One region of the Bacillus sp. Marseille-P3661 genome, then DNA from elsewhere that is predicted to be linked to it. Evidence: riboswitches for the same ligand, from Rfam matches in the RefSeq annotation. Region 1 holds a riboswitch; the other holds the start of a gene.
What was found. A riboswitch is a leader RNA that binds a small molecule or an ion and turns the genes downstream of it on or off. The one in region 1 is predicted to bind cyclic di-GMP.
Positions count from the first base shown of each region.

Region 2: it holds a riboswitch for cyclic di-GMP, as region 1 does, so the genes downstream of both, C1724_RS09285 (hypothetical protein) here and C1724_RS02340 (6-carboxytetrahydropterin synthase) in region 1, are expected to answer to the same signal.

Region 1 is NZ_LT965953.1:520,079-530,557, forward strand. It holds gene C1724_RS02330 (diguanylate cyclase domain-containing protein) at 1-736, shown strand, start outside; gene C1724_RS02335 (PAS domain S-box protein) at 736-3,159, shown strand; cyclic di-GMP riboswitch class I at 3,541-3,627, shown strand; gene C1724_RS02340 (6-carboxytetrahydropterin synthase) at 3,821-4,639, shown strand; gene C1724_RS02345 (SDR family oxidoreductase) at 4,642-5,358, shown strand; gene C1724_RS02350 (ATP-binding protein) at 5,383-6,321, shown strand; gene C1724_RS02355 (alpha/beta hydrolase) at 6,302-7,348, shown strand; gene C1724_RS02360 (acyl carrier protein) at 7,361-7,600, shown strand; gene C1724_RS02365 (class I adenylate-forming enzyme family protein) at 7,593-9,092, shown strand; gene C1724_RS02370 (methyl-accepting chemotaxis protein) at 9,082-10,479, shown strand, end outside.
Region 2 is NZ_LT965953.1:1,997,801-2,008,279, reverse strand. It holds gene asnA (aspartate--ammonia ligase) at 1-977, opposite strand, end outside; gene C1724_RS09290 (Na+/H+ antiporter NhaC family protein) at 1,238-2,662, opposite strand; gene C1724_RS09285 (hypothetical protein) at 2,921-3,418, opposite strand; cyclic di-GMP riboswitch class I at 3,479-3,564, opposite strand; gene C1724_RS09280 (LysM peptidoglycan-binding domain-containing protein) at 3,818-4,810, shown strand; gene C1724_RS09275 (hypothetical protein) at 4,851-5,516, shown strand; gene C1724_RS09270 (response regulator transcription factor) at 5,542-5,910, opposite strand; gene C1724_RS09265 (hypothetical protein) at 6,134-6,352, opposite strand; gene C1724_RS09260 (hypothetical protein) at 6,494-6,958, opposite strand; gene C1724_RS09255 (carboxymuconolactone decarboxylase family protein) at 7,128-7,508, opposite strand; gene C1724_RS09250 (thiamine pyrophosphate-binding protein) at 7,560-9,215, opposite strand; gene C1724_RS09245 (ATP-binding protein) at 9,230-10,479, opposite strand, start outside.

The DNA.
Region 1 (10,479 bases):
AGAAATGAATACTAACAATATACCTTTGTTAAGAGCTTTAAGAGGAGAAGAGGTTAAGCATCAACAATTAATATACAAACCAAATGGTGAATCTGCTCAATTTCATTCAGTAAATGGTAAACAAATTACAAGTAAAACCGGTGAGATTATTGGTGCGCTTGTTGTTATTCATGATATTACCGAACAAAAACGAGCCGAGCAAAAAATAAAGTATATGGCATATCATGATAATTTAACGGGGTTACCCAACTTAAGATTTTTTAAAGAAAAGGTATCCGGTATCTTGGAAGTGGATTACCAAAACAAAACTTCAAAGCCGTTAGCCATCATGTTTTTAGATTTAGATGGCTTTAAAGCGGTCAATGATAATTTTGGACATGACATGGGGGACTTGTTATTAATAGAGGTTTGTAAGCGTATTACTGCATGTTTACCTGATAGCGATTTAGCTGCACGGATAGGTGGAGATGAATTTACAATATTACTTCGAGATATAAAAGCTAAAGAAGATGCTATTGCAGTTGCACATTCTATTATCAATAAAGTTGGTTATCCTTATGACATACATGGAAATAAACTACAAGTAACTACAAGTATAGGTATCAGTTTCTATCCTTATGACGGTTCGGACAAGGGAACATTAATGAAGAATGCTGATACCGCGATGTACACAGCTAAGAAAAATGGAAAAAATCAATATTGTGTTTTTCATGACATTAAGGGAGATCGAAAATAATGAAACAATTTGTGAAAAGAATAGGAAAAGATGTTTTGGCATTTTCAAGTTTATTTGATTTCATGAAAGACTTAATTATTTTAGTGGAAATTGACGGCGATTCCTATCGATATGTATATGTGAACCAATCAGCAGCCAGTGTTCTAAGTTACGATGGTGGCATTTACGGACAACGGATCGAGGATGTAGTACCTAAAGGTCGAGCAGAGCTATTAAAACAATACTTTAAAGAGGTTCAAACTACGAAAAAATCAGTAGAGTACATTGAATCCATCGAAACTAAAAATGGTACTTTTATTGGCGAAAGCTCTCTTGGCCCCATTATAACAGAGGATGGAGATTGTCAATATATCTTGGCTATTACTAGAGATGTAACTGAGAAGATGCAAAAAGAAATGGAACTGTTAGAAACTAAAAGAACGTTAGAAAAAGAGCATAAAAGGTTAACTTCCTTGGTAGAAAACAATGACGATGCTGTATTTGAATTAGACTTAATGGGAAATTTCACTAGCTCAAATGCCATCCTTACACAAATAACAGGTTATAGTGAACAGGATTTGATTGGCAGCTCCTTTGTTCCATTGATTGATAAAGAGTATTTAAACGATACACTTTCACACTTTGAACGAGCATTAGCTGGAATTAATGAAGAATACGAAACCTGTATTCAGAATAGCCACGGCGAGAAAATTTATTTATTGGTAACAAATATGCCGATTAATATTGATGGAATGCTTGACGGAATCTACGGAATTGCTAGAGATATTACCGAACGAAGAAGGATGGAACGACTTTTGGAGGAAAGTGAGCAACGGTATAAATCGTTATTTGAAAATCACCCTGATGCAATTTTTTCTTATGATTTGTATGGGAATTTCACTAGCGGAAATGCTGGTGTAGAACGTATTTCCGGATATTCTAGCGAAGAATTTTTAGGGAAATCTTTTATCCCAATGATGGTACCTGAGGATGTTGATAAGACGTTATACCATTTTAATAAAGCGATTCAAGATAAAAAAACGGAAAGCTATGAGGTGGCCTTACGACATAAAGCTGGACACCGGGTTGAACTGTTTGTGATGAGTATTCCCATAATTGTTAATGATGATGTAGTAGGTATATATGGACTCGCAAAAGACGTAACTGAAACAAAACAAGCACAAAAGGCTTTAATCGAGACAAAGGAAGAACTTGAAGTTTTTTGGAAGTATACAGTTGATCCTGTTTTTTTTATCAATACAAAAGGAGATATACTCAAAGTAAATCCTGCATTTGAAAAAACGTTTGGCTTTAGTGAAGATGAAATAGTTGTTCAAAAGTGTACTATCGTTCCAGTTAATCTAAAAATTGAACTATTAGAAATCAGCGAAAGAATTAGTAATGGAGAAATTATTAGTACTCATCAAACAAAACGTATAACAAAGCATGGGGAACTTCTAGATATTATTTCGTCTTATACACCAGTCCGAGATGAAAGTGGAAATATAATCGGAGCAACTGCTTTTTACAAAAATGTTACTGAACATAAAAGAGCAGAAAGAGAACTTATCAAGAGCCAAGAAAAATATAGACTCATTACTGACAATGCATTTGACATTATCAACATAATCAATCCAAATGGAATTATTGAATTTGTTTCTCCATCTAACGAAAAAATACTTGGTTATCCAACGGAAGACTGTATTGGAACTCCCTTTTTAACACATGTACATCCAGAAGACCTATCCCTTTTAGAAAGAGAATTTAGACGCCTTTTAGCTGGTGGAGAACCATGCCCGGTTGAATTCAGGGTTTGGCATAGGAATGGTCAGATGATCTGGATGGAAGCAAACACAACCCCTGTCATTGAAGATGGAGAGGTTAAACAATTAGTTACGATTGCTCGTGATATTACAGAGAGGAAAAAACTTAGGGATGAATTAGAGAAGGCTGCATTCTATGATTTCCTATCAGGTTTACCAAATCGTCGTACCTTCGATGATAGATTAGAAATGGCGATTCACCATGCAAATCGTTCGGGGCAAAAGGTTGCTGTCATGATGCTGGATGGGCGAAAGTTTAAGCAAATAAATGATACGTATGGACATGATGCAGGGGATGCTGTTATTAAAGAAATGGCAAGGCGACTGCAAAAATGCGTACGAAAAACAGATACTGTCGCCCGGTTAGGTGGGGACGAAATGGGTATTATTTTACCTGAACTGACTTCGGTAGAAACTGCTGAAGATATTGCGAGAAGAATCATAAAGGCATTTGAAGAAGCAATAGATTTTAATCATGTAAAAATTAATTTAGGGGCAGGTATTGGAATTTCTTTATATCCAGACCATTCAAATGACAAAAGGCAACTGGTAAAATTTGCTGATATGGCTTTATATGATGCAAAACAAGCTGAACATACTGAGTATAAAATATATAAATAGACTTTAAATCCTAGTAGGAAGTAATTCCTACTGGGAGAATCATTCTTACAACTAACAAATAGAAAATAAGAACTACTGGTGATATACAAACACTTGGTATTAGAAATAAAATAAAGATACAAAGTTAACGAGGAGACAGTGTAGTGTATATTGTCTAGGTCGATAGAAAGTCTACTAAGGTCTTGTTGTTCGACGAAAAACGACAACAAAATACAAAAAACCACTTCACCTTTCTATTATTTCATGTTAAAACTATATGTATAGTAATAATGTTATATTTACTTTTTAGGAAAAATGGTCAATATTCACTAATTGACGCAGTAGTCATTTGTCGATGAATTAATTAAAAAGCACTAATAAATGAATACGTACAACTGTTACCTACGATAATAGCAAACTCATTGAAAAATGGGGACGCAAAGCCATTGGATCTAAGGTCTATGTGACTATGATAGCCAGGTTACCGAAAAGGGTTCGATTTGTATCTGTTGAAATATTGCATAAAGTGATATCCCAACTATTCAAGTCCACCAACTTTTTGGTGGACTTTTTACTTTTCTAAAAATACTGAATATAAAGAACTTTAACTGAATAGGCGTTCTAGGCCAATCAGTTTGAAAGAAGATCATGAGTCGATAACACTCTGGGGAGATGACATACAATGCTCTATTTATCACGAAGAATTGACTTTTCAGCGATGCATAGTTACCGAATTACCGAATGGTCTGAAGAAAAAAATAAAGAGGTTTTCGGTTTGTGTAGTAATGCTAGTGGTCACGGTCATGATTATAAATTGGAGGTCACTGTAAAAGGTAAGTTGAATTCAAGAACTGGAATAGTTGTTAACACCGTTGACATTAAAAATTTGGTCGGTGGTCTAGTTGAAAGAGAACTCGATGGAAAGTTTCTAAATAAAGAACATCCGTATTTCAAAAGGAATATTCCAACTACAGAAAACATTATCACTTATTTATGGAATGCTATTGCTCCCCAATTAGAGCACTGTGAATTGCATAAACTGCGGTTACATGAAAATCCTTATTTGTATTCAGAAAAGGGAGATGAAACTATGGTTAGCTTGACTAGAAAATTCCACTTCAGTGCAGCACATCGTCTACACAGTGATCAGCTTTCAGTTGAGGAAAATATTAAATTATTTGGAAAGTGCAACAATCCAAATGGTCATGGACATAACTACTATCTTGAGGTTTGCATTAGTGGTGTGTTAGATCCAATTACAGGAATGCTCATTGACTTATCTCATTTAGATGAAGTGGTTGAAACAGTTGTACTTAATAAATTTGACCATAAACACTTAAACTTGGATACTGACGAATTTAGAGATCTAAATCCTACTTCAGAGGTTGTTGCAAAGGTGATTTATGAAATGTTGGCTCCCCATTTACCTAAACTTCATAAGATTGGATTGTGGGAAACGGACAAAAATTATTTTGAATATTATGGATCGGATGTGAACTAATAATGATGATAGATATGACGCAATTGAAAGATCAAGTGGTTGTTATTACAGGAGCAAGTCGCGGAATCGGAAGAGCAACTGCTGAGCTTTTGTATAACTATGGCGCAAAGTTGGTTCTAGGATCTAGAAATATTGAAGACTTAGAGAAAGCTTTTCCAAGTGAAGATGCTTTAGTCCTTCGTGTTGATGTAAGCGATGAAGAGTCAGTAAAACAATTCCTAGATCGTAGTGTTGACCATTTTGGTCGTGTAGATGTTCTCATTAATGCAGCAGGCTTCGGTGTTTTTGATAGTGTGCTAGATTCTGAAACAAAAGATTTTGACAATATGATTGCAGTAAACTTACGCGGTACCTATTTAACTTGTAAATATTTTGGAAGACATATGCGAGAGCATCAATGCGGTCAAATCTTAAATCTGGTATCAATTGCTGGAACAGTAGCATTAGCAGGGAATGGTGGCTACACAGCTTCTAAGTTCGGGGTACGTGGTTTGACAAAAGTTTTACAAGCTGAATTAAGAAGGGAAGGAATTCGGATTACATCAGTCTTACCAGGCGCTGTGAATAGTTCGTTTTGGAATGAAATTGAACCTAAGCCAGATGTCTCAAATATGATTCCGGTTCAATCGATTGCAGAACATATATTATTTCTATTGTGCCAACCCAAACAATCTGTTGTTGATGAAATCACGATAATGCCTCCTGCCGGCATTCTATAAAAAGAAAGGGTTTGGGAGAAAGACATGAAACGATTGTTCTCAAAGTTTTTTGAAGAACCAAATAAAAACGATGAATTAATCCCAGCCATTACTCTTCCGCAACTCGCTGAACTTAATTCCTTTAAAGAAGTGCAAAAAAGAGCACTAATAGGCTGGATAGTTTATCGTATGGCAGAGGTGTCTGAGTTAAACAGCGAACAAAGAAACGCATTGTTTTACCAAGCTTTTACGATAACTTCTTTCGAAGATATTATGGATGAAACAACCCGAAATTTGTTCCATGTAGCAAGCCTAGCGGTGGAATGGTTACAAAGCAATGCTCTAATTGAAGAAGAAATGAAGGGATTAAATTTATCAAAATTGCATAATGATGCACTATCCCGAGTGTTAAGTGAGGTTCATTCAGAAACTATACTTAATAGAAATGAAATAGATGAGTCGAAAAAGGTATGGGAAGTCTATAGAGATGTAATCTATGCCGCGACACAAGGTGGATTCTTATTAATTGAGAAGGATAAGGTTGAACACTATATGCAAGGTGAACTTCTTTGTGAGACCTTGATTCAAGAAAGAGCAGATATTCCTAAAGCTAGAAATCTAGCAAAAAGTGCATTTGAAGTAGCAGGATTAAAAGTTTCCAAGATGATGAGTTATAACTTAATTGTTTCAGAAGCGGTAACGAATATTTTAAAGCATGCTGAACATGGAAAGATGTTCATTTATAAGGATCAAGACGTTTTTCGGGTAATAGTTGAGGATAAGGGACCAGGCTTTTCGCTTAAACTCCTGCCAAAGACTACACTTATGGCAGGCTTTTCTACAAAAGAGTCATTAGGACAGGGGTTTACATTGATGATGAAAATTGTCAATCAGGTCGTGTTAGAAACCTCATCAAATGGGTCGACGTTAATTTTAATACTAGATAGAGCAGGTGATGAAAGAAATGATAATGATAGAGTCTAATCCAAAAAGTACAATTCAAAAGACATTAGTAACAGCTCGGCTCATTGAAGGTTTTTGGGATAGATGGATTGCACACGGAGTAGATCAACAAGTTGCTTGTCAAGCAAAATACGCTATTGAAGATCTAAATGATTGGATCAATTATTTTAGCAGTGTTGCTGAAGAACATAAAATGAATGCTATTAATTATGAAGAAAAGGGATTAACTGAAAAAGCGGAACTTCAATATCAGTTTTCCGGATTGTATTATAACCTAGTTCAATGGATTTTTCCTGAACGGTTTGAGGAAAAACTAAACTGGTATAAGCAATCCCTTCGGATGTTTGCAAAGGCTGACAAAATATCTAAGATATCCTGTCATAAAGAAAGTATCCATATTGGTGGCCGCGAGTGTGCTGGAAGAGTACGGATACCAAGAAACTCAAAAGGAAGTATCATCATCATTAACCCTATTGATTCGAGTAAAGAGGAATTATTTACGTATGAAAAACATTTTCTTAATTTAGGCTTTGCTACTGTAAGTTTTGATGGTCCTGGACAAGGAGAAACATTTACTTTAAATGGATTAAAGGCCTCGACGGACAGGTGGAATTTATTTATTGATAGCATAATAGCATTTACTCAACAAAGATTACCCCAAAACCCTATCTTTTTATTTGGTACAAGCTCTGGCGCTAGCTGGGCAATTAAGGCTAGTCAACATCCAGATGTAAGAAAGGCAGTGGCTGTTAGTCCACCAGTTAGCAATGATCCTATCGTACTACCAAATTATTTCGCAGAACGATTGAAGTCAATCTTAGAGCATGGTCCAAATATTGTTCCTACTATCGATGAACTAATAACTAGTAAACCTACTCTGCTATTTCATGGAAATAACGATGTTATGGTTAAAAATGATGATATTTATCAACTATATAATAAATTGCCTTATGGTAAAAAATTGATTGAATATGAGAACGAAACACATTGTTGTAATGGAAAGCTTGAAGAAATTCGTGAGTTTTCTGCACAATGGTTTAGTAAATAACAGGAGGATAAAATGACATTTGAACATTTTAGACAGATAATCTCTGATACTAGTCATGTTCCAATCGAATTAATTAAAGAGGACTCTTCTTTCAGGGATCATTTAGGAATTGATTCTTTACAAATGGTTAATTTGTTGATTGAGATTTCGGAGAAAGTGGGAACTGGTTTAGAAAAACTAATCGGATTGGATGATTTATCAACGGTTGGTAAACTCTATGACTCTCTTACGAAAGGAATTGAATATGAATAGTCTATTTAATAAGTTTTTAAATCCCTCCTATCATGACAAATTAACTTTAAGTACATTTTCAGGAGATTATACCGGTGGAGATATCGCTAATCATACTGAAAAGATCATCTCATTTATAAATAAACAGTTAGATATTGAAAATAAAAGAATTGTAGTCCTTATGCCAAATTTGTTTACGTATTTTTCAACAGTTTTGGCAGTGAACAAGCTTGGCGGGATCGTGATCCCATTAAGTATGCAGTATCGAAAAGATGATTTTTTATCCGTTTTGTCATTTGTTGATCCGCATGCGGTTATTACGAGCCCTGATTATCAAGATGGTTTTTTTTCTAAAATGATCTATGAGTGGTCACATTCAATGAATAAGGAGACAACAGTTTTTTATTTAGATGAAGAAGAAAAATGTTGGGAATATTATCAAACTACTGGAGTTGCCCGACCGAATGAAACGGAAGATGTAGAAATCATGTTTTTCACGACAGGAAGCACAGGTTTACCTAAAGGATTAGTTTCACACTGTACAGAAGTTGAAAACTTTGCGAATACTTATATCGAAATTAAGGGATTATCTGAGAAAGATAGCTTGTTTTTAAATCCACCGCCAACATCATTAATAGGAATTGGAGCTTTTATTGCTGCCCTAAAAACAGGTGCAAGAATTGCTTTTCCTGAACAATTTGATATTCCAAAAATGGTTAAGTTAATCGAGCATACTACGTCAAATACAATCGATAGTACGCCATCGATCTTTAAAGCATTGTATAGTTTTGGCAAACACATTGATTCAGAAGTTTTTAGAAACATTGAGGTATGTACGCTTTCAGGTGAAATGATTAACGAAGGCTATATTGATCACTTTGAATTGATGAAGGAATGTATGTTTGTAGGCGTGTATGGCTTAAGTGAAGTTGGAGGTGTGCTAACTTGTAACCTTCGAGAATCTCTAGAATGGAGGATTGTAAATGGTGTTAGCACGAAATTTCGTGAAGAACAAGGAATGAAAGAGCTAGCAGTTAAAACCCCTGTTATGTTTAGAGGCTATTATAGGCAGCCAGAATTAACGAGGGAGATCCTTGATGATGAGCAATGGTTTTATACAGGTGACTTAGTGGAAGTCAGCGATAATGGTACGATCAAAATCATCGGTCGAAAAAAAGACTTAATCAAAAAAGGTGGTCAACAAGTTGTACCTAGTGAAGTCGAAAAGGTTATTTCTACTCATGATAAAGTAAAGCAGGTTGCAGTTATCGGTGCTCCACACCCTGTGTTTGGTGAACAAGTTGTTGCCTTTATAGTGCCAAACGGTATTTTGAATGTCCAAGAAGTTTATTCGTATTGTGCCAAACGAATTGCAAGTTATAAGGTACCCGATCAAATTCAAACAATTCCTGAACTTCCAAGTATACAAAGTAAGGTAGACAAGCTGAGTCTAAGGAAAGTATTTATAGAACAAACGAATAATAAGGTAGGTTACCAACATCATGAAAAATAAAACACTTCGCAGACAGTTTAATATTCAGATGCTCCTTACATTAATAGCTATTGTACTCGTATCTGGCATTATCCAAATCTATTTGATCTCAAACCAGATTGATAGAAATATTAATAGTGAAGCCGGCATGATCTCAGAATCAATTAAACAAGGAATTAATGAAACCGAGCTGGCTGCAGCCGAAATCGAACATCAAATTGATCTAAAATTAGAATCGATGGCAATAAGAGCAGGGGAACATATTGTTGGCTTAGGTAAACCAGTAACTGAAATAACTCAACTAGAATTAATAAATATAGTTGATCAAGTAGGCTTAGGTGGCCTTACGCTATTTGCGCACCAAGAAAATGACGTGGTTGGAATTCAGTCAACAGACCCAGCGGAAATTGGCTTTAGTTTTAAACAGATTAGTCCTGAAGCATATCAAGCAATGGTGGATCAAATTAACGGTAAAAGAATTTCTGGTGAAGTAGCTGCCAATTCAAGTTATGTTGGGGATAATATAGGTATTTTATATACAGCACAGTCAGGATCGCATGGGGATGAACCAGCCTATTTCAAATATGCATATTATCATATACCAGGAACAGATTTTCTGATCAGCCCGTTTATTGAAGCTAGTGAGATTCATAACTTTATCGAAAAAGTTGGACCAGAGTCTTGGATAAGTAAAGTATTGGATGAAAATGAATATGCAAAGGAAATTGCTGTACTAGATCCTAGGGTATATGCTGATCCATCATTAGCAGAGAAATTGTATCCACCATTAAAGAAAGTGGTCAACGGGGCCTATGAATTAGTAAATGATAAAGATAATGAAATACTTATAGATATGGCTACTAATCCGACAGAGTATTCTTATCTTGATACTACAAATGAAGGGGAATTTCATAAAGTATTTCTTCCATTAAATGAAGATTACGTTATTTATATAGCTTTAGATTATAAAAAAATGAGCACGCCATTGTATAACATTTCTCTAATCGTACTTGTGTTTAGTTTTGCATCGTTAGTTGCTTTATTTATGATAACTACTCGTTTCTTTAGCAAAATTTATGCGAATATAGCAAAAATAATAGATCAAATAAAGGCCCTTGAAAAAGGAGATTTTACATCACTAAGCTATATTAACGATGGTGGAGAGTTAAGTGATTTATCTAAAACAGCAAACAAAATGACAGAGACATTAAACAGAGTAATTGGTGAAACTCGTGATCAAGCAAATGAAACAGAGCGACTTGCTTACATGCTAGAGTCTTCTGCAGACAATTCTGTTGAAAAAGTATACACGATGTCGATGGAGACAACGATTGCATCAAGAGAATCTTTAGCCGAAATAGAAGAATTTCTAAATCAAGTGGAGGATACGTTAAAACCCATTGATAAC
Region 2 (10,479 bases), 1.5 Mb from region 1:
ATCACTTTATCATTCCACACAGAAACTTGGACCTCCCCAATATGTGCCTTTCTAAGGTAAAACATACATAAGCGGGACTGACCAATGCCTCCGCCAATTGTGTAAGGTAGTTTTTTGTTTAGGATATATTGGTGATAATCAAGGTCTATTCGATTTTCATTTCTTGTCAGCTTTAATTGTTTTAAAAGCGCTTTTTCATCTACTCTAATTCCCATTGAAGAGATCTCAATAGCTTTCTCTAATACTGGGTACCAAAAAATAAGGTCTCCATTTAGTGACCAATCATCATAATCAGGAGAACGTCCATCATGTTTTTGACCAGATCGTAAATTTCCTCCAATTTTCATAATAAAGACAGCACCAAACTCTTTAGCGACTTTATCTTCACGTTGTTTCGGAGATAAATTTGGGTAGGTGTCCTCGAGCTCTTGAGTGGTAATAAAGCTAATCTCCTTGGGTAGAATTGGTTCAAGATGAGGATATAATTTATTGATGTACCTCTCAGTAGCCGTTAGTGCCTTATAAATTTTTAGGACTTCCGATTTTAAGGTATTCAGATTACGTTGTTTATAGGCAATGACTTTTTCCCAATCCCACTGATCGACATACATAGAATGGAAGTTGTCTAAGACCTCGTCTCTTCTAATAGCATTCATATCTGTATATAATCCTTCACCAACATGAAACCCATATTTTGCAAGTGCTATCCTTTTCCACTTTGCAAGAGATTGAACAACCTCTATGGATGCATTATTGATATCTAACGCATCAAACGAAACGACCCGTTCTTGACCATTAAGATTGTCATTGATTCCATTTCCAGACTTTAAAAGAAGAGGACCAGATACTCGTATTAAATTTAACTCTTTCGATAAATTACTTTCAAAATGATCTTTTACTTTTTTTATCGCTATTTCAGTTTGAATGAAATTCAATGCTGGTTGATATACGTTTGGAATAATAAGGGTTTTTGTCATAGGTTACCTCCAGTAATTTCATAGTACTAGGTGATTACCTTTTAACCTATGATTTAGCCTTACGATTTGCATCAGCATATGCCTAAGTCTATGCACAAAACCAGCGGGGGAATTTGTAGCCATCAGGATATTTGATTCAACTTAACTTTAATTGTAAAGCCTAGAGATTCGTGCTTTGATTTTGTTCTAAATATAAATTATAGGCTAATTGGAGAAATTTGTGTTCATCTACATATTAGTAGATAAAATTGTTAAGTGCCTTATGCAAAAAGTAATGCGGTGAAAATATATAAAACAGTCGCAATAGCTGCACCAACTGTTGATAGTTTAAGTTTATAACGAGCATATTCCACCAGCTCCATATCTAATATAGATGCGGTAGTAATTGTTGTATCACCTAAAGGTGAGGTTAATGCTCCAAATGCGCCACTTGCAAACACAGCTCCCACTGTTAGTGGGATAGAGGCACCGGTAGAAACTGCTAATGCAATACCTAATGGCATAAACAACCCCCATGTTCCCCAAGAGGATCCAATAAAATAACCGACAACGGATCCGATAATAAAAATCGTTGCAGGGGTCATGAAAGCAGGTAAAAACGATCCTAATGAAGAGCTGACAAAGTTTGAAAAACCAAGATCCTCTGCAGCAAGTGTTAGTGACCAGATTAGTATCAGTAGCGATATGGCTTGCATCATCTGATTACCACCATCGTAAAAATGGTACATAATTTCGTTTAATGGCTGTTTGCGTAAGATATAAAAAATAAACGTGAAGATTAGCGTAATAAAGACAGCTAATAGCATAACAAATGTAGCATCAGCCATCGAAAAGGCTTCAAGTACTGTTTGTGCTCCTTTTTCTTTGCCATCCTGCCATAATAAATACAAGGATAGACCTAGGAGCAAAAATACAGGAATAATCAAATTCCAAGGCTGTGCTTTTACCATTGACAATTCTTTTTTGATTCCAGCACGGTGAAATTCATGTTCTTCATCTTCATTATGGTCTGCTTTTTTTCTGCTCTGATTAGATTTCTTCTTAGAAGGCCAAAGCGTCTGTACAATCCCGATGATTAACATGACAATCGCATAAAAGTTAAACAAGATGCTTAGTAAAAATACTTCATACGGTGACATATCTAAATTTAGTCCCCGAATTCCACCTTCGACTAAAGAAACCATAAACCCAACAAACGCTGTAGCTACAGGTAATAGTACTATCACTGATTCTGTTGAGATGTCCATGGTCATCCCGACTTTTTCCTTAGATAGGTTCATTTTTTTTATTAGTGTTTTAACAATCGGTCCTATCATCATAATCCTAAACATTGGCATCATGAACGTAAAAGGTAATGTAAACCAAATAAGTCCAAGGATCCCGCGCTCAGACTTAATTTTCGTGCCAATCCATTCTGAAAATCCTTTAATACCTCCAGCGATATTCATCATCCCTACTAAACCGCCGAATACATAAAGAAAACTTACTATTTTAATATTCGTTTCATCGGATAAGGTTGTTACTATGTAAGAAATCGACTGTTGTGTACCAGTTATTATGTTCGCTGTAACAATAATAGATCCAACAAGAAGTCCAACTACAAGACCAGGTAAGATGTCTTTTAACCAAATTGCCATTATTATCACAATTAAAAATGGAATTAATGAAACCCATGTTTGATCCAAAGTTTCGTCCCCCTAAAACGTCCGTAAACGATTATAATGTCTGTGTCAGTTCCCACATAGTATTGCCACAGCTAGAAGGGGATATTAATAGAAATTGGAAATCAATTTGAAAAAATAGAGACATTTAGAGTTGTTATGAAAACTTTTTATAGCACAAAATAAGGCACTATGGTGTCAGGACATCCATAGCGCCTTATTGTTTTATATTAATTGGGTTTTTACCCAAGTAAAAGCATATCTATCCCAATATCGTTAAGATTATTGTTGAGTAGTAGATGGGAAAATTTCTAGATACTTAGAGTCAAGTGCGTCCTTAGCTTCTTGAATTTCTGTTGCAGCTAATGTGTCTAGTTGTGCTTTTCCTGCAGTGATATCAGTTGTTGCCTGAGCATCAGCTTCAGATTGTAATGTAGCATTATATTGAGTGATAGCTGTATCTACTTCTGTTTTTTTAGTTTCATTATGATTACCAAGCTCAGAAGTAATTCTATTTTTTAGAGCAATTAAAAATGTATCAAAATCTGTAACTTCAGAAGCATGCGTAGTATTCGCACTAGTTGAAAGTTCATTTTTTTCTAAACCTAATGTATCAGCTATAAATGATTTTACATTATCCAATAATGGTGAAGCACCAAATGTAACACCTGCTCCTAAGGTAATCGTACCTGCCACTACAATAGTTACAACCTTTTTCTTTAGGCTGCTCTTTTTTGTTGGTTTTGAGAATTTTTCTGTTCTTGACATGATTGGTTGCATATTCCTCTTCCCTTCAAATGAGATTCTTTTATTTTTGAATCTCCACTTTTATATAATAAAAGTGGCAACTGGCTGACATAGTGCTTTACACCTTAGTCCCTATAGCTTTGCGTCCATGCTTTTCAACATGTTTGCGAGATTAAATATACTAACTTTTTTCATCTTCAGCAATCTGAAATTATTGCTATTGCAGGAAATCTTTATCCAAATAAATGGAAGAGTTTGTTTTCAATAAGTATAGAACTAAGTAAATTGTTGTTTCGATTTATTCATTAGTTAGGGTTTCCAAGTAATTACCAATCAAAAATAAGAATAAATTCATTACTATCTTTTCCAAACTATTACTGTCGTTTATGAAGAAATTAGTGATCAAATTCAAAATATGAAAGGGCTAAAAAATTGAAGAAAAATTCAGTACTTTTACTTTGTATTATTTTCGTTGTGTTGATTAATGAATTTCCTGCATACGCGGTACAAATTAAACCAACTAATATTTACGTAGTGCAATCGGGAGATTCTTTAGAGGAAATCGCAATGAAGTATGAAACCTCCGTAGAAGAAATAAAAGCAACAAATGGTTTACAAGAGAACGTATTATTTGTTGGTCAGAGATTGTGGGTTCCGGTGTTGTACGAGGTGGTTGCTGGAGATACACTACAGACGATTGCTAGGGCACATAATTCTACAGTCGAGATCATAAAAACAACAAATGGATTGTCCTCTGATGAATTACATCTCGGGCAAATAATAAAGATTAATCCTAAAAAAATGACGATGCAAGGAAAGCATATTCTGATGACGAGGGATGAATTTAAGAATTGGCTACAACATCATAAATTTAGTCGTAAAATAACACTAATCCAACATCATCATACATGGGCACCATCATATAAACATTTTAACGGTTATAATCATTTTTCTATGCTGAAGGGAATGGAGAACTATCATATTAGAGAAAAGGGGTGGAAGACAATTGCGCAAAATATCACAACTTTTCCAGATGGTAAAATAGCCGTATCTCGACCGTTTAATGTAACTCCTGAAGGATCAATAGGATGGAAGGCCAATTCAGTAGGATTAACCATTGAAAATGTTGGAAACTTTGATAGGGGACATGATGTCATGACAGCAGAACAAAAAGAAACGATCGTTTATATCACTGCTTTGTTAAGCATGAAATTTGGGTTAACTCCTTCTATTGATAGCATCACTTACCATCATTGGTGGAGTTTGAAAACGGGGGAAAGAGTGTTAGATAAAGGGCCTGAATATAATGTCAAAACCTGTCCAGGCACAAACTTTTTTGGAGGAAATACAACGACTAGCGCTAAAAATAATTTTTATCCACTTGTAGAACGTAAAATCCAGGAAATTTCAGCATCACATCAATAAATATATTTCTTAAAACTTTAAAATATTGATTGGAGAACAGATGGCAGAAATATGGATTCAGGAAGAAAAACTTACTGATACATTTTTAGATAATATCGGTCATTATATAAAAATCGAAGGGAATACACAATCCATATATTTTATAAATGAGTGCTCTGAAGAAGACAATTATGTAGATAGGAACCGTAGGTTTTTACAAGATTTCTTATTATTTCAAAACAGATATCCTATATATGTTACCTTCGTATCATATGATGATAATACTGAAGACTTTATCACTTTATTTAAAAAAAATAGTATAGATTATGAATTAAATTTTCTTCAGGAACAAAGGACATATTATACCCTATTTCAAAAACATAAATATCATCCACCATGTTTTACGGTAACGATCATGGAACCACGCTCATTATTACTTACGATCGAAGAAACCTACTGGCTACCTGCTCAGAATGAGTTTTACGCTATTTCATATTCTGACAATTTATTATTTCAGTTAGCAAGGGTAAAAGAATGGGGGAGAGTAAAGGAACGTTCCATACCATGCTTTTTTACAGGGGTGGAAAACACGTTTATAACTTTATTCCATGATGGAGATGGATTTTATTTATATTCTAACGAGGAGAGGTATTCAACAATAGGGAATTTATGCTCTCAATTACCCAGAGGTACGATTATTGCACAGATTAATGATTCCGTATTGTAAATTTAAAAAAGAGCAACCAGTTTATTCAGTTGCTCTCTTGCCTATTATTTAGTATTTGATTGACTTCCGTAACAACTGTACTTGGACTGAATGGCTTAGATATAAAAGCATTTGCTCCTAAACTGAACCCACGTTTGTGATCGCTCTCCCCGCTTTGTGCCGTCAACAAAATAACAGGGGTATTTTTTACTTTCCTTATTTCTTCTAGAACGGTAAACCCATCTTTACCAGGCATAAATACATCTAGTATGATTAAGTCATAATTCTCTTGTAGTGACTTTTCTAATCCATCGTTTCCATTGGCAACAATATCAACAATATATGATTCCCGTTCTAAATAAAGCCTTAATAAGTTACTAAGTCTAATCTCGTCTTCTGCAATTAATATCTTCAAACCTAGCAAAACCCCCGATACTTTATTGTATAATTATTATTTTACATGAAAATGCGCTTTTGCCTATAGTGATAGTAAAAACATTTTTGTTTACAACAAAAGAATGCACATAGAAGATATATCTAACATGTGCATTCTTTTTAATTAATATGTTTTCAAAATTAAGAATAAACTGCATGGCTCTTTAACTAGCATCTTTTACAATAACAGGGGTGGAAATTCTTTACCGTTTTTTCTTTTTTGATTGATCAATAACAGGGGCTTTTTTGTTAACTTTTTCTAAAATAATTTGTACATGGACACTCTTTTCATCGATAGGGTGAACGCTTGATACTTTACCCTTCCGACCTTTAATCTTAAGATCTTCGTTTACGGAAGGAACCTGATTAAGTAGCTGACTTAATAAAAGATTTTTGTTTTCGAAAAAATGAACACTGTACATGGTCTCACCTATTTTCATATAGTATTAGTTACAAAAGATTATTTTGTAGTCTCTATATAAATATTTGATGGTAATTAAATTTAGACCAAGCTATTTTTATTATCGGAGAGAAGCATGAACTTGTTCCACTAAAGCTGAGTTTTATTGTGTGGATTCTTTTTTATCTGTTTTGAATAAGCTTTTCGAAACAGAATTAAGCTTATTTAAAAATCTGTTAAATCCGAAACCAACAAAAAAGGCGATACTTATTTGGGCATAGGGTGCATCTTTATAATCGGTAAACTCAATAAACAGGATGCCACTTTGTATTAAAGTCACTGCAATAATGGCTGTTCCTGTTGCAAAAATGGGATAAAAAATGTACATAATCCACTCTCTATAATTGGTTAATTCATCTTCAATATAGTGAGAACAAAACATGTAAAGATGACGTAAAGAAGCACCTATTGATCCGGCAAAGAAATAATACAAAAAGATTTTTATATCAGAAATGTATGGAAAGACTTTTTCTATAGCTCCCGTCCACAAGGCACCGACAGCTAAAAAGCTTCCAAAGAACAGTAGGGAAAGATAAGTTAGAATAACTATCTTTAACCATCTTTTCAAAACTAATCACCTCTGTCTCAGATGATTTATTGTATGAGATATGAAGATAGATGTGAGAACAACTTAAAATGATAGCGATTGAGGTGAGAATGAGTGGTTGAATCAAGGTGGAGAAGTAACACAACATAAATGAAGTGGAAAGGGGAAGAGTGACGAAATCTTATATGCATCACTCTTCAACTTCTTTATTATTTAGAATTATTTTTTCAAAAAGCTGAATGGCTTTAATTACTTTTGGAAATCCCGTATAGGGAATGCAATGTAATATAATGCTTTGAATTTCTTCGTTAGATAATCCAATATGTTTGGCAGAATGTAAATGCAATTGCAGTGCTTCTGTTTCTCCATGTGAAACTAAAGAGGAGATAGTGATACAAATTTTCTCCCTTTCCGATAATGCAGGTATAGAATAAATATCACCAAATGCAAATTCAGTTATAAGATCTGCTAATAATGGGGTATTGGTTCTTAATTTTTCAACAGCCTCCACCCCTAATTCGCCAGAATAATGGCGAAGATTATTTAAACCTATATTTGTACGTTTAGACATTCATATCCCTCCTATCACTGAAAATCATGAATTTACGAGAATCGTGCAGTATTATGCATCTCTTTTTAAAGTTGGGGGTACTTCTTCGGGGTCGACCATTATTTCAATGATGGTTGGTCCTTTATTAGTTAATCCCCTTTCAATTGCAAGTTGTATATCACTTTCATTCATACAGCGATATCCATTACAAGAGAATGATTTTGCGAAGGATACAAAATCAACCGTATTTTGATAAATGGCATGGCCAGGACACTGTTGCCAATGTTTCATACCTGTTTCAACCATGTCAAGACCACTGTTATTAAATACAAAGAAAAGAACAGAGGCGCGATGATCTACGGCAGTAGCTATTTCAGTTCCGTGCATTTGCATACAGCCATCACCTGTTATACAAGCAATTGGAGTATTGATGTCTTCACTAGCAATACTAGCGCCAATTGCATATCCGATTCCATTCCCCATTGCAATAAAACGATCATCAAAGAAAAATGTATTAGGTTGATAAACATCAAAATGCTTTACAGCATAATATGCATGGCTGCCAACATCAGCAAATACCTTAGTATGATCAGGCAAATTTTTCCTAATGACCTTAATGGCTGTGACTGATGAAATATAGGGAGTAGACTGTTTGTCTTCTTCATAGTCAATTGCAGCAGCTGCCTGTAGGATAGGAATAGGTCGACCTAGATTAACAGGTCTATTAGATTTCATGGTCATCTCTAAAAGAGCTATTAAATTTTCTTTAATATCCCCTGGCACATATGTTGTTGGTCTAGGGATTGACTTACCTACAAAAGTCGGATCATAATCAAAATGAATAACATTTTCTGGATAAAAGGATGAATTAAATCCTGATAAAGACATATCAGTCAATGAAGAACCAATAACTATCATTACATCGACTCCGGATTGTAAAAATAGGTCAGCTTGCTCCGAACCTCCCAATCCATAGCTCCCTAATGAAAGTGGGTGGTTAGTAGGAAAAGTCCCTTTACCACCACCAGTTGTAATCACAGGTACATTCCATCTAGTTGCAAGTTCATAAATTTCCTCGTAGCTATTCGCTGAACGTATTCCTTTTCCAAGTATAAATACCGGATTTTTAGCGGCAGTGATTAATTGGAATACATCATCAATATTTGACGCCTTGGTGGCAGGAATAGATGGAAAGGAAATCTCAAAAGAAGGAATTTCCTCAACTAAGACATCTAAAGGAATTGATAAATGTACCGGCCCCTTTACTCCTGAAAAAGCTTTTTCAACTGCATGCTGGAGATGGGATTGAAAGGAATCGCCTCTTTCAACTCTTCCGCTATACTTGGTTACTGGTTCAAACATCTTAACAAGATTCGACCCAAACTGTGATGAATCTTGACTATAAGACTTTCCGATATTTGCAGCCGAAACTTGACCGGTTAGGAAAAGTACAGGTAGGTTATGTGCCATGGCTTGTCCAGCCGAGGTTAATAAGTTGATTCCGCCGGGTCCAGAAGTAGCAAATGCTACTCCTAGTGTATTTCGCTGCAATGCAAAGCCACTTGCCGCATAACCTGCACCTGTTTCGTGTCTGGTTAACACGAACGTTAAGTTTTGCTTGTTTATTTCCGTTATTAAAGGAACTACAGGACGACCAGGAACTCCAAAAATATGCGAGACATTCCAATTCTTTAGATGTTTAATTAAAATCTCTAGGACTGTTGGCAAGTTTTCTCATCCCTTTACTTGTTTTGTGCAATAATCGGTAGCTTTATTTTAAAAGTTGTTCCTACGTCTTTTTGAGTTTCGACATTTATTAAGCCATTATGATTTTGGATGATTCTTTGACAAACAGATAAACCAAGGCCTGTTCCAGTATTTTTTGTTGTAAAAAATGGAGTGAACAGGTTTTTCAACGTTTCCGAATCGATTCCTTTTCCTTGATCAACAACTGAAATTTCGATCATATTAGTAGATTGACTTTTATTTAGTAGGATCTTAATGACACCACCGTTGCTCATTTCCTCAATAGAATTTTGTATTAAGTTAATAAGTACTTGCTTTATTTGATTTTTATCAATAAAAATAGGAAGTTTTTCACTAATATCATCAAAAAATGAGATCGAAATATTATGTAAGTTTGCTTGACTTTCCATAAATAGGATAGTCTCAACAATTAAGTCTTGAACATAAATCTGTTTACGACTAGGTGCTTCTGGTTTAGATACCATAACAAAATTATTGATTAACTCATTAATTCTCTCTAATTCTGTTCGTATGATATTAAAATATTCCTTCGTTTTTTGATCAGCTAAGTTTGTCTCTAATAGTTGTAAAAATCCGCTAATTGGGGTTAAAGGATTACGAATTTCATGTGCTAATCCTGCACTCAATTTCCCTATAACCGATAGTTTTTCGTTCGCAATAATTTGCTGTTCTAATTCAAAGCGATCTGTAATATCTCTAAATTGGCCAAAAGCTCCTATCATTTGATCCTCATCATAAATAGGTAAGGCATCAAAAAGGCAAACCTTATTAATTTTGCTGTCTTCAAAAAAATGAACTTCAATATTCTCGAATTTCTTGCCTTGAGTAAGTACTTCTTCAAAGTACTTTGAGAAGCCCTCAAAGTTATTAATTTTTTTCCCTATAACCTCATCGCACTTTAAGCTAGTATAATCTTCTGCCACTTTATTAAAATCAGTGATATAGCCTTCTTGATCCGTAATAATAATCCCATTTTTGGTGGAATTAATTAGAATCTGATTAAATAAATCTAATTGCTTATTTTTCTTTCTTAATTCTATTTCTCTCTCAATTGAGTCAACAGCAGAAGATACTAGTCCTAAATGAAAAGATGCGGCTTCTTCTAAAGATGTCATTAATGTTATTGTTCCAGTTAAACCATTACCTAAAATGAACTTGCAGCTTGAACATGAGAAGTTATACAATACGTGATGGAAATGGTCTGTCCCTTTTACTTGTATTGGTT